DNA from 3 places in the Streptomyces sp. NPDC030143 genome. Region 3 is predicted to be linked to each of the others. Evidence: riboswitches for the same ligand, from Rfam matches in the RefSeq annotation. Region 3 holds a riboswitch; each other region holds the start of a gene.
The links. Region 3 has a riboswitch for cyclic di-AMP ahead of ACZ4YY_RS28325 (M23 family metallopeptidase). Riboswitches for the same ligand answer to the same signal wherever they lie in the genome.
Positions count from the first base shown of each region.

Region 1: linked by a shared signal. The riboswitch ahead of ACZ4YY_RS19450 (C40 family peptidase) and the one ahead of ACZ4YY_RS28325 (M23 family metallopeptidase) in region 3 are both predicted to bind cyclic di-AMP.
Region 2: linked by a shared signal. The riboswitch ahead of ACZ4YY_RS23760 (transglycosylase family protein) and the one ahead of ACZ4YY_RS28325 (M23 family metallopeptidase) in region 3 are both predicted to bind cyclic di-AMP.

Region 1 covers NZ_JBVIAY010000010.1:157,052-161,571, forward strand. Annotated here, with positions in the region: gene ACZ4YY_RS19440 (hypothetical protein) at 1-109, shown strand, start outside; gene ACZ4YY_RS19445 (hypothetical protein) at 87-257, opposite strand; gene ACZ4YY_RS19450 (C40 family peptidase) at 785-1,966, opposite strand; cyclic di-AMP (ydaO/yuaA leader) riboswitch at 1,975-2,135, opposite strand; gene pcrA (DNA helicase PcrA) at 2,367-4,520, shown strand, end outside.
Region 2 covers NZ_JBVIAY010000014.1:134,038-138,557, forward strand. Annotated here, with positions in the region: gene ACZ4YY_RS23750 (cytochrome P450 family protein) at 1-667, shown strand, start outside; gene ACZ4YY_RS23755 (transglycosylase family protein) at 812-1,846, shown strand; cyclic di-AMP (ydaO/yuaA leader) riboswitch at 2,052-2,220, shown strand; gene ACZ4YY_RS23760 (transglycosylase family protein) at 2,224-2,931, shown strand; gene eno (phosphopyruvate hydratase) at 3,303-4,520, shown strand, end outside.
Region 3 covers NZ_JBVIAY010000019.1:150,207-154,726, forward strand. Annotated here, with positions in the region: gene ACZ4YY_RS28310 (bifunctional acetate--CoA ligase family protein/GNAT family N-acetyltransferase) at 1-97, opposite strand, end outside; gene ACZ4YY_RS28315 (HPr family phosphocarrier protein) at 277-558, shown strand; gene ACZ4YY_RS28320 (GntR family transcriptional regulator) at 938-1,630, opposite strand; gene ACZ4YY_RS28325 (M23 family metallopeptidase) at 1,833-2,588, opposite strand; cyclic di-AMP (ydaO/yuaA leader) riboswitch at 2,602-2,769, opposite strand; gene ACZ4YY_RS28330 (M16 family metallopeptidase) at 3,264-4,520, opposite strand, start outside.

The DNA of each region.
Region 1 (4,520 bases), on a different contig from region 3:
CGGCCTCGTCTATGTGAAGCGGGACGACGAGGCGGTGGAGAAACCCCTGTTCGGCCTGGTCGGGCTGCTGACCGCGGCGAACGTCTTCATCGCGGTGCTCTGGACCTGATCGCCGCGCGCGCGGAGCGCGCCGCCCCCGCGGCGACGGCCAGCCGTGCCGCGACCGAGATCCACAGCAGCGCCTGCCCGGGGCCCTTCAGCCACGGGACATCGACGGCGGCGGCGACGGACAGCGTCGCCGCCGCCGTCATGCCCATGGGGAACAACGCGCGGGCGCAGGACAGGGGGCAGGGTTCGGCGGGATGCGCACACCGCCGCCTCGCCCCGTCTGCTCCGCCCCCGCTGCCTCCGCCGACCTCTGCCTCCTCCGCCCCTCCGCTCCGTCCGCCCATGACTTCCGTCCCCGCGGACGGGTCTGCCGGTCGGCGGCCACCGGCCTCACCCCGGCCAGGGGAACCGGCACACGGGCGCGGACGGCGGAGGGGCGGAGGGACGGCCTGTCGGACAGGACAGGCGGACGGCCTGCGGACACGACGGGCGGACGGCCTTCGGTCGCAGCAGAGGGACGGCCTTCGGGCACGGCGGGCGGACCTGGCTCCCGGACCGACCGGCGGCCAACCGGCGGATCCGACCCGGGGACAACCGGCAGAACACTTGCGAACAACCGGCCAACCCAACCGGCGGATCCGACCCGGGGACAACCGGCAGACACCTGCGAGCAACCGGCCAACCCAACCGGCGGACAACCGGCGGACAGAACCGGCGGCACCGGCCGGAGGTTTCCTCAGGCCGGGCGCACCACGCTGTGGATCGCCGACTCGCCGTCGTAGTAGATCGACTCCTCGCGGACGTACGTGCCGGGCTTCGGGGCGTGGATCATCATCCCGTTGCCGATGTAGATGCCGACGTGGGTGACGTCGTCGTAGAAGAAGACCAGGTCACCGGGCTGGGCGTTGGCCAGGGAGACCGTCGTGCCGGCGTTCACCTGGTCGTAGGTGGTGCGCGGGAGGGTGACGCCGGCGGCCTTCCAGGCGGCCTGGGTGAGGCCGGAGCAGTCGTAGGACTCGGGGCCGGTGGCACCCCAGACGTACGGCTTGCCGATCTGCGCGCGGGCGAAGGCGAGCGCCTTCTCGGCCTTGGTGGCGTAGGAGGCGTCCGTGGCCGGGGCGGACGGCGAGGACGACGACGGAACCGAAGGCGACGACGTGTCCGTGCCCGAGGACCCGGCGCTCCCCTGTTGCGCGGCCGCCTGTGCCGCCGCCTGCTGCCGGGCCAGCTCCGCCGCCTTGCGGGCCGCCTCCTCCTGCCGCTGCTTCTCGATCGCCGCCAGCCGAGCCTTCTCCTCGGCGGTCAGCTGCGACAGCAGCTCGCGCGCGGAGCTGAGCTTCTTCTGGACGGTCGCCTTGGCGGTCTTCAGCTCGCTCTGCGACTCGGTGAGCGTCTCGAGGCTCCGGGATGCCTCCTGACGCTTCTTCATCGTCTCCGACTGCTCGGTGACGTAGTCGTCGACCGCGCCCTTCTGGCGTTCGGTCAGCCGCCCCATCAGCTGGGTCTGGTCGAAGTAGTCCTGCGGGGAGTCCGCGAGCAGGAAGGTGGCCGTGTCCGGTGCGGTGGCGCCGGTGCGGTACTGGGCGGCGGCGAAGGAACCGAGCCGCTCCCGTGCGTCGTTGAGCTTCTCGGTGCGCTGCGCGACGTCCTGGAGGAGGGTGTCGACCTGCTTGCGCTGCTTGGTCGTCTTCTCCTTGGCGGCGTTGTACTTCTCGGTCGCCGACTCGGCCTGGCGGTAGAGGTCGCCGACCTTCTTCTCGACCTCCTCCAGGCTCGGCTTGCCGTCGGCGGCGGGCGCGGCGTCGGCCGTCTGGGAGAGCAGGGCCACCGAGGTGAGAGCGGCGGTGGCGAGAGCGGGGGTGCGTATGCCTGCTACGCGCCCCCCGGCGGGGCGCGGCTTGCGGTGCTGCGACGCCAAGGGAGGCGACTCCTTCCGTGCTCCGCCTACCGGGTTAGCTGTCGGGTTCGGGCGGGAAGGGTTGCCCTACGGCCTGCTCCGTCGGGGGAGTGGGCCGATTCACCCCAAGGTCTCGGTGGGTCCCCGGCTCCGGCTCCGCGAGGGGCACCGGACTCGGCGGTGGCCGCGCGGCCCGGCGAGGCTCGCCGGTGGGGGTCGTACGGCCTGCCCGGCACGGTAGCCAACTCGTGTGGCACCTGTGAAGGTTGATGGGTGATATGCCCGATACATTTTCGTGACCTGCGGTAACCGTGTCGCCCAAGGTGTTTTCGGTGTAGCGGACCGTGACGCCCTGGACGGAGGGGGATGTTTTCCGGGACGGCGGCGGGTTGTCAGTGGCGCCCCCTAGACTCGGAGAGCGATGAGCAGCCTCTTTGACGACAGCTTCCTGGCGGACCTCCAGGCCCCTCGCGGGCACGAGGACGAACCCCCGCCGCCGCCCGAGGACGATCACGCTCCGGAGCCGGTTCCGGACGATCTGTTCGGCGGGAAGTTCGACGTGCCCCCGGACCGGGACACCCACTACCGCGACGGCGCCCCGCGCCCGGCGGTCGACGCGGCGGCCCTCCTGGAAGGGCTCAACGACAACCAGCGCGCCGCCGTCGTCCACTCCGACACCCCGCTGCTCATCGTCGCGGGTGCCGGCTCCGGCAAGACGCGGGTGCTCACCCACCGCATCGCCCACCTCCTCGCCGAGCGCCAGGTGCACCCGGGGCAGATCCTCGCGATCACCTTCACCAACAAGGCCGCGGGCGAGATGAGGGAGCGCGTCGAGCAGCTCGTGGGGCCGCGCGCGAACGCGATGTGGGTGATGACCTTCCACAGCGCGTGCGTGCGCATCCTGCGACGCGAGTCGAAGAGGCTCGGCTTCACGTCGTCGTTCTCGATCTACGACGCCGCCGACTCCAAGCGTCTGATGGCCCTGGTCTGCCGCGACCTGGACCTCGACCCCAAGCGCTACCCGCCCAAGTCCTTCAGCGCCAAGATCAGCAACCTGAAGAACGAGCTGATCGACGAGGAGGACTTCGCCGCCCAGGCCACCGACGGCTTCGAGAAGACCCTCGCCCAGGCCTACGCCCTCTACCAGTCGCGGCTGCGCGAGGCCAACGCCCTCGACTTCGACGACCTGATCATGACGACGGTCAACCTGCTGCGCGCGTTCCCCGACGTCGCCGAGCACTACCGCCGCCGCTTCCGGCACGTCCTGGTCGACGAGTACCAGGACACCAACCACGCCCAGTACGCGCTCGTGCGTGAACTCGTCGGCACCGGTGAGCACCCCGTCGACGTACCGCCCAGCGAGGACGACGTCCCGCCGGCCGAGCTGTGCGTCGTCGGTGACGCCGACCAGTCGATCTACGCCTTCCGCGGCGCGACCATCCGCAACATCCTCCAGTTCGAGGAGGACTACCCGGACGCGACGACGATCCTGCTGGAGCAGAACTACCGCTCCACCCAGACGATCCTGTCCGCCGCCAACGCGGTCATCGAGCGCAACGAGTCCCGCCGTCCGAAGAACCTGTGGACCAACGCGGGCTCCGGCGCGCGCATCACCGGATACGTCGCCGACACCGAGCACGACGAGGCGCAGTTCGTCGCCGACGAGATAGACCGCCTGACCGACGCGGGCGACGCGAGGGCCGGCGACGTCGCCGTCTTCTACCGCACCAACGCCCAGTCCCGTGTGTTCGAAGAGGTCTTCATCCGCGTCGGCCTGCCCTACAAGGTCGTCGGCGGCGTCCGCTTCTACGAGCGCAAGGAGGTCAGGGACGTCCTGGCCTACCTGCGGGTCCTCGCCAACCCCGAGGACTCGGTGCCCCTGCGCCGGATCCTCAACGTCCCCAAGCGCGGCATCGGCGAGCGCGCCGAGGCGATGATCGACGCCCTGTCCCAGCGCGAGAAGATCAGCTTCCCGCAGGCGCTGAAGCGCGTCGACGAGGCCTACGGCATGGCCGCACGGTCGACGAACGCCGTGAAGCGGTTCAACACACTCATGGAGGAGCTCCGTACGATCGTCGAGTCCGGGGCCGGACCCGCGACCGTCCTGGAAGCCGTTCTCGAACGCACCGGGTATCTCGCCGAGTTGCAGGCTTCCACCGACCCGCAGGACGAGACCCGGATCGAGAACCTCCAGGAACTGGCCGCCGTGGCCCTGGAGTTCGAGCAGGAGCGCGGCGAGGGCGAGTCGGTGGGGCTGGCCGAGTTCCTGGAGCAGGTCGCCCTGGTCGCCGACTCCGACCAGATCCCCGACGAGGACGAGGACGGCTCCGGGGTCATCACCCTGATGACCCTGCACACCGCCAAGGGCCTCGAGTTCCCCGTCGTGTTCCTCACCGGCATGGAGGACGGCGTCTTCCCGCACATGCGGGCCCTCGGCCAGACCAAGGAACTGGAGGAGGAACGCCGCCTGGCCTACGTCGGCATCACGCGCGCCCGGGAGCGGCTGTATCTGACGCGGTCCGCGATGCGCAGCGCCTGGGGGCAGCCGTCGTACAACCCGCCCTCGCGGTTCCTG
Region 2 (4,520 bases), on a different contig from region 3:
GCGCGAGTCCCTGCCCGCCGAACCCGCCCCCGGCGAGGACCTCATCTCGGGCCTCATCCGCGCCTCCGACCACGGCGAGCACCTCACCGAGAACGAGGCCGCCGCCATGGCCTTCATCCTGCTGTTCGCCGGCTTCGAGACGACCGTCAACCTCATCGGCAACGGCACCTACGCCCTGCTCACCCACCCCGATGAACGTCGCCGCCTCCAGGACGCGCTGAGCGCCGGCGACCGCGCCCTCCTGGAGTCCGGGGTCGAGGAACTCCTGCGCTACGACGGACCGGTGGAGCTGGCCACCTGGCGGTTCGCCACCCGCCCGCTGACCCTCGGCGGTCAGGACATCGCCCCCGGTGACCCCGTCCTGGTCGTGCTGGCCGCCGCCGACCGCGACCCGGAGCGCTTCGCCGACCCGGACGTCCTCGACCTCTCCCGCCGTGACAACCAGCACCTCGGCTACGGCCACGGCATCCACTACTGCCTGGGCGCACCGCTGGCCCGGCTGGAGGGTCGGACCGCCCTCGCGACCCTGCTCACCCGGCTGCCCGACCTGCGACTCGCCGCCGATCCGGCCGACTTGAGGTGGCGTGGGGGGCTCATCATGCGTGGGCTGCGCACGCTGCCGGTGGAGTTCAGCCCCGTATGTGCCCGTTCGGCGAAGCAAGGGTGACCGAACCTCAACTCTGTGATCTTCACGTGATCTGCGCGGCATTAACTTGTGACAAGTGATCGTCTGCCTATACGTTCACTCGTCAACGCGGCGGGGAAGCATCAGCCGTCGCGCGGGCACTGCTGTCTCGAGAAAGGCCCCCGCATGCTCTCCGGGAACGGTCGTCACCGTCGCCCCCGTCAGGCCCCGGCCCTCCTCGTCGCGGTCGGCGTGACCGGCTCGGCCATCGCCATCCCGCTGCTCGGCGCCTCCGGCGCGAGCGCCGCCGACGGCACGGTGTGGGACAAGGTGGCGGAGTGCGAGACCGGCGGCTCCTGGAGCGCCAACGACGGCAACGGCGAGTTCGGCGGCCTGGCCCTGAGCCAGGAGGACTGGGAGGCCTACGGCGGCCTCGACTACGCCTCGCGCCCCGATCTGGCGAGCCGCAACCAGCAGATCGCGGTCGCCCAGAAGGTCCTGGCGGACCAGGGGATCGGCGCGTGGGGCACCTGCGGGCTGACGTCCGGGCTCAGCAAGGAGTCCGGCTCGGGGAGCGTCGACACCGGTGTGCCGGACGCCACGTCCGACTCGCCTGTCTCGTCCGGCTTGTCCGACCTGTCCAGAGGCTCGTCCGGCTCGTCGAACCCCTCAGGAGTCTCCGACTCCGCGAAGGGGTCGGGCGCGTCCGCCGACCCGTCCGCCGAATCCTCCACGGATGCCGGCAACTCAACGGATACGCCGTCGTCGTCCCCTTCGTCCCCTTCCTCCCCCTCCGGAGTGGACGACTCCGCCGCACCGGGCACCTCCGAGGGCTCCGGGGCGAGCGGTTCACAGGGGACCGGCAGCTCGCCGACAGCGACCCCCGGAACGGACGAGTCAGACAACTCGGGGCAGAGTGCCGGTTCTTGGAGCCTCGTCGACACGGGTTCCCTCGGCGCCGGCCGCCACCGCGGCGCCACCGCGGACGAGGGTGCGGCCGACGGCGCCGCCACCGCCCCCTCCGGCCGGCACGCCGCCAACACCCTGGACGGCGCGGCGAGCGCCTACACCGTCCAGCCCGGCGACTCGCTCGTGTCCATCGCCGACTCCCTTGAGCTCGACGGCGGATGGCGTGCGCTCTACTCCGCGAACCAGGACGTCATCGGCGCCGACCCGGGCGACATCGTCCCCGGTCAGACCCTGGACACGGGCGTCGAATAGGGCGGAAACCCCGCGAAAAACAGCGGGAGTTCACGTCATGGTTCGCGCTGAATGTCCGGTTTGGCGAAAGTGTGGGATGAGTCTCAGAAGCCCTGATCGTCTTTGAAATTCCGCCGATCGCGTGTCTACGGTCGTGACCGCTCGGCAATCCGAGCCCCGGCTGCCGCAACGCCGAATCCTGCCAGCGGCCGCCCGGGAACAGTCGTCGCGTCAAGCGCCGTAGGCAGGAGCGGGGGACCCAAGGTAAGCGCCGGCCCCGGCAGTTGATGCCGGATCCGGCTAGGGGTGAAGCCACGCCTCCCAGGAGGAGTGGCCGGGCAACTCAACCGGCCCGAACCCGACAGCTCACCTCGCAGGCGTCGGTGAGGGGATCCACCATGCTGTTTTCCGGCAAGGGCAAGCACCGTCGTCCGTCCAAGGCCACTCGCGCCATCGCCATCGCCGGTGTCACCGGTGCCGCCGTCGCCGCCCCGCTGATGGCGGCCGGCAACGCCTCCGCCGCCACCGCCTCCGAGTGGGACGCGGTCGCCCAGTGCGAGTCCGGCGGCAACTGGTCCATCAACACCGGCAACGGCTACTACGGCGGTCTTCAGTTCTCGGCCTCCACCTGGGCCGCGTACGGCGGCACGCAGTACGCCTCCACCGCCGACAAGGCCACCAAGTCGCAGCAGATCGAGATCGCCGAGAAGGTCCTCGCGGGCCAGGGCAAGGGTGCCTGGCCGGTCTGCGGCGTGGGCCTGTCCGGCGCCGCGTACAACGGCGGCGGCACCTCCTCGTCGTCCTCGTCCTCCTCGTCGTCCTCCGGCGACTCCTCGGACAGCGGCTCCCGCTCCACCGAGCAGCAGAGCGCCTCCCGCTCCGCCGAGCGCCCGGCCACGAAGTCCCAGAAGACCGTCACCACGCCGACCGGCAAGAAGGTCAAGAAGGGCGACGGCGAGTACAAGGTCGTCAAGGGCGACACCCTCAGCTCCATCGCCGGCAAGCAGAAGGTCGAGGGCGGCTGGGAGAAGCTGTTCCAGCTGAACAAGGACATCGTCGAGGACGCCGACCTCATCTACCCGGGTCAGCAGCTTCACCTGAAGTGACACCCGGCTCCCAGGACGGCCACAGCCCCCTCACAGCCGAGGTCCGCACACTGAGGACCTCGTGAGGGTCCCCCCGTCCCCACGGGCTCCCCGCCCCGGTGCGTTCTCCCCCGTACGCACCGGGGCGGGGTTTTCTCTTCCCCGGCCTCTCCCGGCGGCGACCCCGCCCGCCCCCCGGATTTCGCCCAATCGTCGCCCTCCCTCTTTGTTCCGGACGGGAACAATGTGTACCGTCAGGCTGTCCACGGGACGGTCGGTCGGCTGCCGACGGCCCGGGGGCGGTTAGGCTCTAGTCGCAAGGCTCCGCAAGGGTCCGTCACGACCCCTCGGGCCCCGCACTACCAGCGTCACATCCCAAGAAGGAGATGCTCGTGCCGTCCATCGACGTCGTCGTAGCCCGGGAAATCCTGGACTCCCGAGGCAACCCCACGGTCGAGGTCGAGGTCGGCCTCGACGACGGCAGCACGGGTCGTGCCGCCGTCCCGTCCGGCGCCTCCACCGGCGCCTTCGAGGCCGTCGAGCTCCGCGACGGCGACCCGAACCGCTACCTCGGCAAGGGTGTCGAGAAGGCCGTCCTCGCCGTCATCGAGCAGATCGGCCCGGAGCTGGTCGGCTACGACGCCACCGAGCAGCGCCTGATCGACCAGGCCATGTTCGACCTGGACGCCACCGACAACAAGGGCTCCCTCGGCGCCAACGCCATCCTCGGCGTCTCCCTCGCCGTCGCCCACGCCGCCTCCGAGGCCAGCGACCTCCCGCTCTTCCGCTACCTGGGCGGCCCGAACGCGCACCTGCTCCCGGTGCCGATGATGAACATCCTGAACGGCGGCTCGCACGCCGACACCAACGTGGACATCCAGGAGTTCATGATCGCCCCGATCGGCGCGGAGTCCTTCTCCGAGGCCCTGCGTTGGGGCGCCGAGGTCTACCACACCCTCAAGAAGGTGCTGAAGCGCAAGGGCCTGAACACCGGCCTCGGCGACGAGGGCGGCTTCGCCCCGAACCTGGACTCCAACCGCGCCGCCCTCGACCTCATCCTCGAGGCCGTCAAGGAAGCCGGCTACACCCCCGGCGAGCAGATCGCCCTGGCGCTCGACGTCGCCGCCTCCGAGTTCTACAAGGACGGCGTGTACGTCTTCGAGGGCAAGGAGCGCACCGCCGCCGAGATGACCGACTACTACGCCGAGCTCGTCGACGCGTACCCGCTGGTCTCCATCGAGGACCCGCTGTTCGAGGACGACTGGGACGGCTGGAAGACCATCACCGAGCGCCTCGGCGACAAGGTCCAGCTCGTCGGTGACGACCTGTTCGTCACCAACCCCGAGCGCCTCGCCCGCGGTATCGAGGAGGGCGCCGCCAACGCGCTGCTCGTCAAGGTCAACCAGATCGGCTCGCTCACCGAGACCCTGGACGCCGTCGAGCTGGCCCAGCGCAACGGCTTCAAGTGCATGATGTCCCACCGTTCCGGCGAGACCGAGGACGTCACCATCGCCGACCTCGCCGTCGCGGTGAACTGCGGTCAGATCAAGACCGGTGCCCCGGCCCGCTCGGACCGCGTCGCCAAGTACAACCAGCTGCTGCGCATTGAG
Region 3 (4,520 bases):
CGGTGATGGGGCGGATGCGCGCGGTGCCGCCGTCGCGCAGCACCACGTCGGCTTCCCAGTGGGCGGGGTACTCCTGCCGGTCCGGCGCGCTCTGCATGGGCCCCAGAGTACGGCTCGCGTACGACAACGGCGCGAGGCACTCTGTGGAGGACGGAACGCCGGATCGAGGCCGCGATCCGGAAGACCACGGCGGAACGGGACTCAGGTCCGTTCCGGCCGTGCTTCACGTGTGGAACACTGGTCTAGACAACCCTGAACACCGAAGGGCAGCATCACATGGCTGAGCGCCGCGTCAACGTCGGCTGGGCCGAGGGCCTTCACGCCCGCCCCGCTTCCATCTTCGTCCGAGCCGCCACGGCCGCAGGCGTCCCGGTGACGATCGCCAAGGCCGACGGCAATCCCGTCAACGCGGCCTCCATGCTGGCGGTCCTCGGCCTGGGCGCCCAGGGCGGCGAGGAGATCGTCCTCGCCTCCGACGCCGAGGGTGCCGACGCCGCCCTCGACCGTCTGGCGAAGCTGGTCTCCGAGGGCCTCGAGGAGCTTCCCGAGACCGTCTGAGCCGCGCTCGCAGCACGCACGGAGCCGCGTCGCCCTTCCGGGCGGCGCGGCTCCGCCGTCTTCGGGGACGTTCTGCAACGACCGGGCCACTGCTGTCTTCGGGGACCTCGTGGGGGCACTGCCGCCCTCGGGCAATGGTCGCGGCGATGGCGCCTCGGGACTTCGGGGCGACACGGCCGCCTCGGGAAAATCGGTGCGACACGGCCGCCGCCCTGGGGTAAGCGTCGCGGCACTGCTGCCCTCGCGGGATTCTCCGACGCCCGCCGGAAATGCCGTCGACAGGCGGCGGACGCACCGCCGGAGAATTCCGGGGCGCGGAAAAAAGGGCAGCGGAAACGCGCCTCCGTCGAATATCCCTTCTTTGTATACGGCCCTCGTGTTAAAGCCGCGGGCCCGACATGTTGACGACGTGTTGCGAAGTCCTCACACGTTCCGCGCGGTCCGCTCCGGAGAACCGCAGCCGGTGCGCGGAGGTCGCGCGCTCGGTGTGCTGCGCCGTGACCGCCCGCGCGCGCTCGCCGTCGCCGCGCGCCACCGCGTCGACGATCGCGCCGTGCTCCGCCCAGGACTCCACGGGGTCGGCCGGCGCCTGCACCGCGTACATCCAGGCGATCTTGTGGCGCAGTTGGGTGAGGGTCGAGGTCAGGGCGGGACTGCCGGAGGCCTGGGCGAGCGTCTCGTGGAACCAGCCGCCCAGGGAGCGCAGGTCGTCACTGTTGCCCCGCCTGGCACGCTCCTGGCCGAGCCGGACGAGACCCCGCAGGACCTTCAGATGCGCCTCGGTGCGCCGCTGGGCTGCCCGGGCGGCGCCGAGCGGCTCCAGGAGCATGCGCATCTCCAGCAGGTCGGCGGCCTCCAGTTCGGTCGGTTCGGCCACGCACGCGCCCGCGTGCCGCCGCGTCACGACGAAACCCTCCGCCTCCAGCGTGCGCAGGGCCTCGCGGACGGGGACGCGCGAGACGCCGTAGCGGCGGGCGAGGAGTTCCTCGGTGAGGCGGCTGCCGCGCTCGTAGACACCCGCGACGATGTCGTCCCGGATGGCCGTGCACACCGAGTGCGCCGGAATTCGCATGACCGACCTCCGCCTTAATCCCCGTGAAACGTCGACGAATGACGTGTGGTCAGTGATGCTATTGCAATGGGCCGGAATTTCCGATGGCGGGCCGGAATCCATGGATATTTTTTGGACAGGGCCGGGCGTGAAACGGCGAAAGCCCCGGCCGTGCGGGCCGGGGCTGGACGATCTGTCGCCGTGCGTCGTCAGTCGTTCACGATCAGACGTTCACGCCGTGCTTGCGGAGGTAGGCGACGGGGTCGATGTCCGAGCCGTACTCCGCGCTCGTGCGGGCCTCGAAGTGCAGGTGCGGGCCCGTGACGTTGCCGGTGGCGCCCGACAGGCCGATGCGCAGGCCCGGGGTGACCTGCTGGCCCACCGAGACCTCGATGGTCGACAGGTGGCCGTACTGGGTGAAGGTGCCGTCGTTCATCCGGATCACGACCTGGTTGCCGTACGCGCCGCCCCAGCCCGCCTCGACGACGGTGCCGAGCCCGACCGCGCGCACGGTGGTGCCGCTCGCGGCGTGGAAGTCGATGCCGGTGTGGCTGCCGGAGGACCACAGCGAACCGCCGGCGCTGTAGCCGGTGGAGACGTAGGAACCGGTGATCGGCGCCACGAAGGTGTTCAGGCGCTTGCGCTCGGCCTCGCGGGCGGCGCGGGCCCTGGCCTCCCGCTCCTCCTTGACCCTGGCGGCGGCCCGGGCGGCTGCCTCCTTGCGCGCGGCCTCCTCCTGGGCGGCCTGCTTCTGGGCGGCGGCCTGGTCGTCGATCTCGCCGGCGACGGAGTGGCCGATGGTGACGACGGGGGTCAGGCCGGTCTGTTCGGCCGGGGTCTCGGCGGCGAGAGCCGGGGAGGAGGCGACGGTGCCGATGACGCCGGTGGTGGTGAGCGCCGCGATGCCCGCGGCGCGGGCGGTGGTGCGCTTCATCCGGCTGGGACGGCGGTGCTTCCCGGTGGCGCAGGTGAACGCCATGAAGTTGAGTGGTCCTTTCCTTCCCTCTCGCCTACCGGGTTAGCTGACGGGTTCGGAGCAGGAAGGTCTCCTACGGCCACCCTCGCGACACGCGCGGGCGTCCGATTCACCCCAGGGACTGCACAGTTGGGTCCCCGGCTCCCCTGGCTCGCGCCGTACGGGGACTCGGCGATGACTGTCCGGTGCCGCGGGTGCGGCGCAGTGCCCGACGAACAGCCCGGACGACGCTAGACGCGCCCGCTGTCAATCCCCAAACGGAACGCGGGTTTTGTAGCGCATGCCACAGGGCAGACAGGCAGCCTCTCCCCCAATTCGGACATCAGGGGGCCCTGGTGACCGTCTCGTCACCAGGGCCCCTCACGCGTGCGTGCCGCAGCCGGTCCCGGGGCGTGTTCCGAAAGGAGCGCCGCCCGCCCGGAGGGCGGGGCCCGCGGCGTCCGGTGCGGTGCATCGCGAGGCGGAGGGCCGTCCGCGCACCGGGTGTGCGCGGACGATCCCGACCACGCGGCGAGGCGCCGTGCCGGGCGTCGCGGACCGGGCGGGATGTTCGGAACACGCCCTGGAAGGCTCCTGAAGATCTCGCTCGGGCCGCCCGGCCGGCCCCGGATCGCCCGTACCCATCAATCAGGTTGAACCGGGCGAACCGGGCGTGATTCCAAGATTTTCAGCGGACTCCTAGTCGGCCCGGACGACCGTCACCTCGCCGATGCCGAGCGCCTCGACGGGCTCCTTGATCTGTGCGGCGTCACCGACGAGGACGGTGACCAGACGGTCCACCGGGAAGGCGCTCACGGCGGCCGCGGTGGCCTCCACCGTCCCGGTCGCCGCGAGCTGCTGGTACAGCGTCGCCTGGTAGTCGTCGGGCAGGTGCTGCTCGACCTGGTCGGCCAGTGTGGAGGCGACGGCCGCGGCCGTCTCGTACTTCAGCGGCGCCACACCGACGAGGTTCTGCACGGCGACGTCGCGTTCGGCGTCGGTGAGCCCCTCCGCGGCGAGGGTCCGCAGCACCTTCCACAGGTCGTCCAGGGCGGGACCGGTGTTCGGGGTGTCCACGGAACCGCTGATGGCGAGCATCGCGGCACCCGAGCCGTCCGGGGCCGACCGCAGGACCTGCCCGAACGCGCGGACACCGTAGGTGTAGCCCTTCTCCTCGCGCAGGACACGGTCCAGGCGGGAGGTGAGGGTGCCGCCGAGGCAGTAGGTGCCGAGGATCTGCGCGGGCCACACGCGCGCGTGCCGGTCGGGGCCGATACGGCCGATCAGCAGCTGCGTCTGGACGGCGCCGGGACGGTCCACGATGACGACCCGGCCGGTGTCGTCGGCGGTCACCGGCGGGACGGGCCGCGGCCGGGCCGAGGAGCCCGTCCAGGCGCCCAGGGTGTCGCCGAGCAGCGCGCCCAGGTCGACGCCGGTGAGGTCGCCGACGACCACGGCGGTGGCCGTGGCCGGGCGGACGTGCTTCTCGTAGAAGGCCCGTACGGCCGCGGCGTCGATGTTCTCGACGGTCTCCGCGGTGCCCTGGCGCGCACGCGACATGCGCGCGGTGGCCGGGAACAGCTCCTTGTAGAGCTCCTTGGCGGCGCGCCGCGAAGGGTTGGCCAGCTCGTGCGGGATCTCGTCCAGGCGGTTGCGGACGAGGCGCTCGACCTCGCTGTCGGCGAACGCGGGCGCCCTGAGGGCGTCGGCGACCAGGCCGAGGGCCTTGGCGAGGCGGGAGGCGGGGACCTCCAGGCTGATGCGGACGCCGGGGTGGTCGGCGTGTGCGTCGAGAGTGGCGCCGCAGCGCTCCAGCTCGGCGGCGAACTCCTCGGCGGAGTGCTTGTCGGTGCCCTCGGAGAAGGCCCTCGCCATGATCGTGGCCACACCGTCGAGGCCGGCCGGTTCGGCGTCCAGGGGCGCGTCGAGCAGGATCTCTACGGCGACGACCTGCTG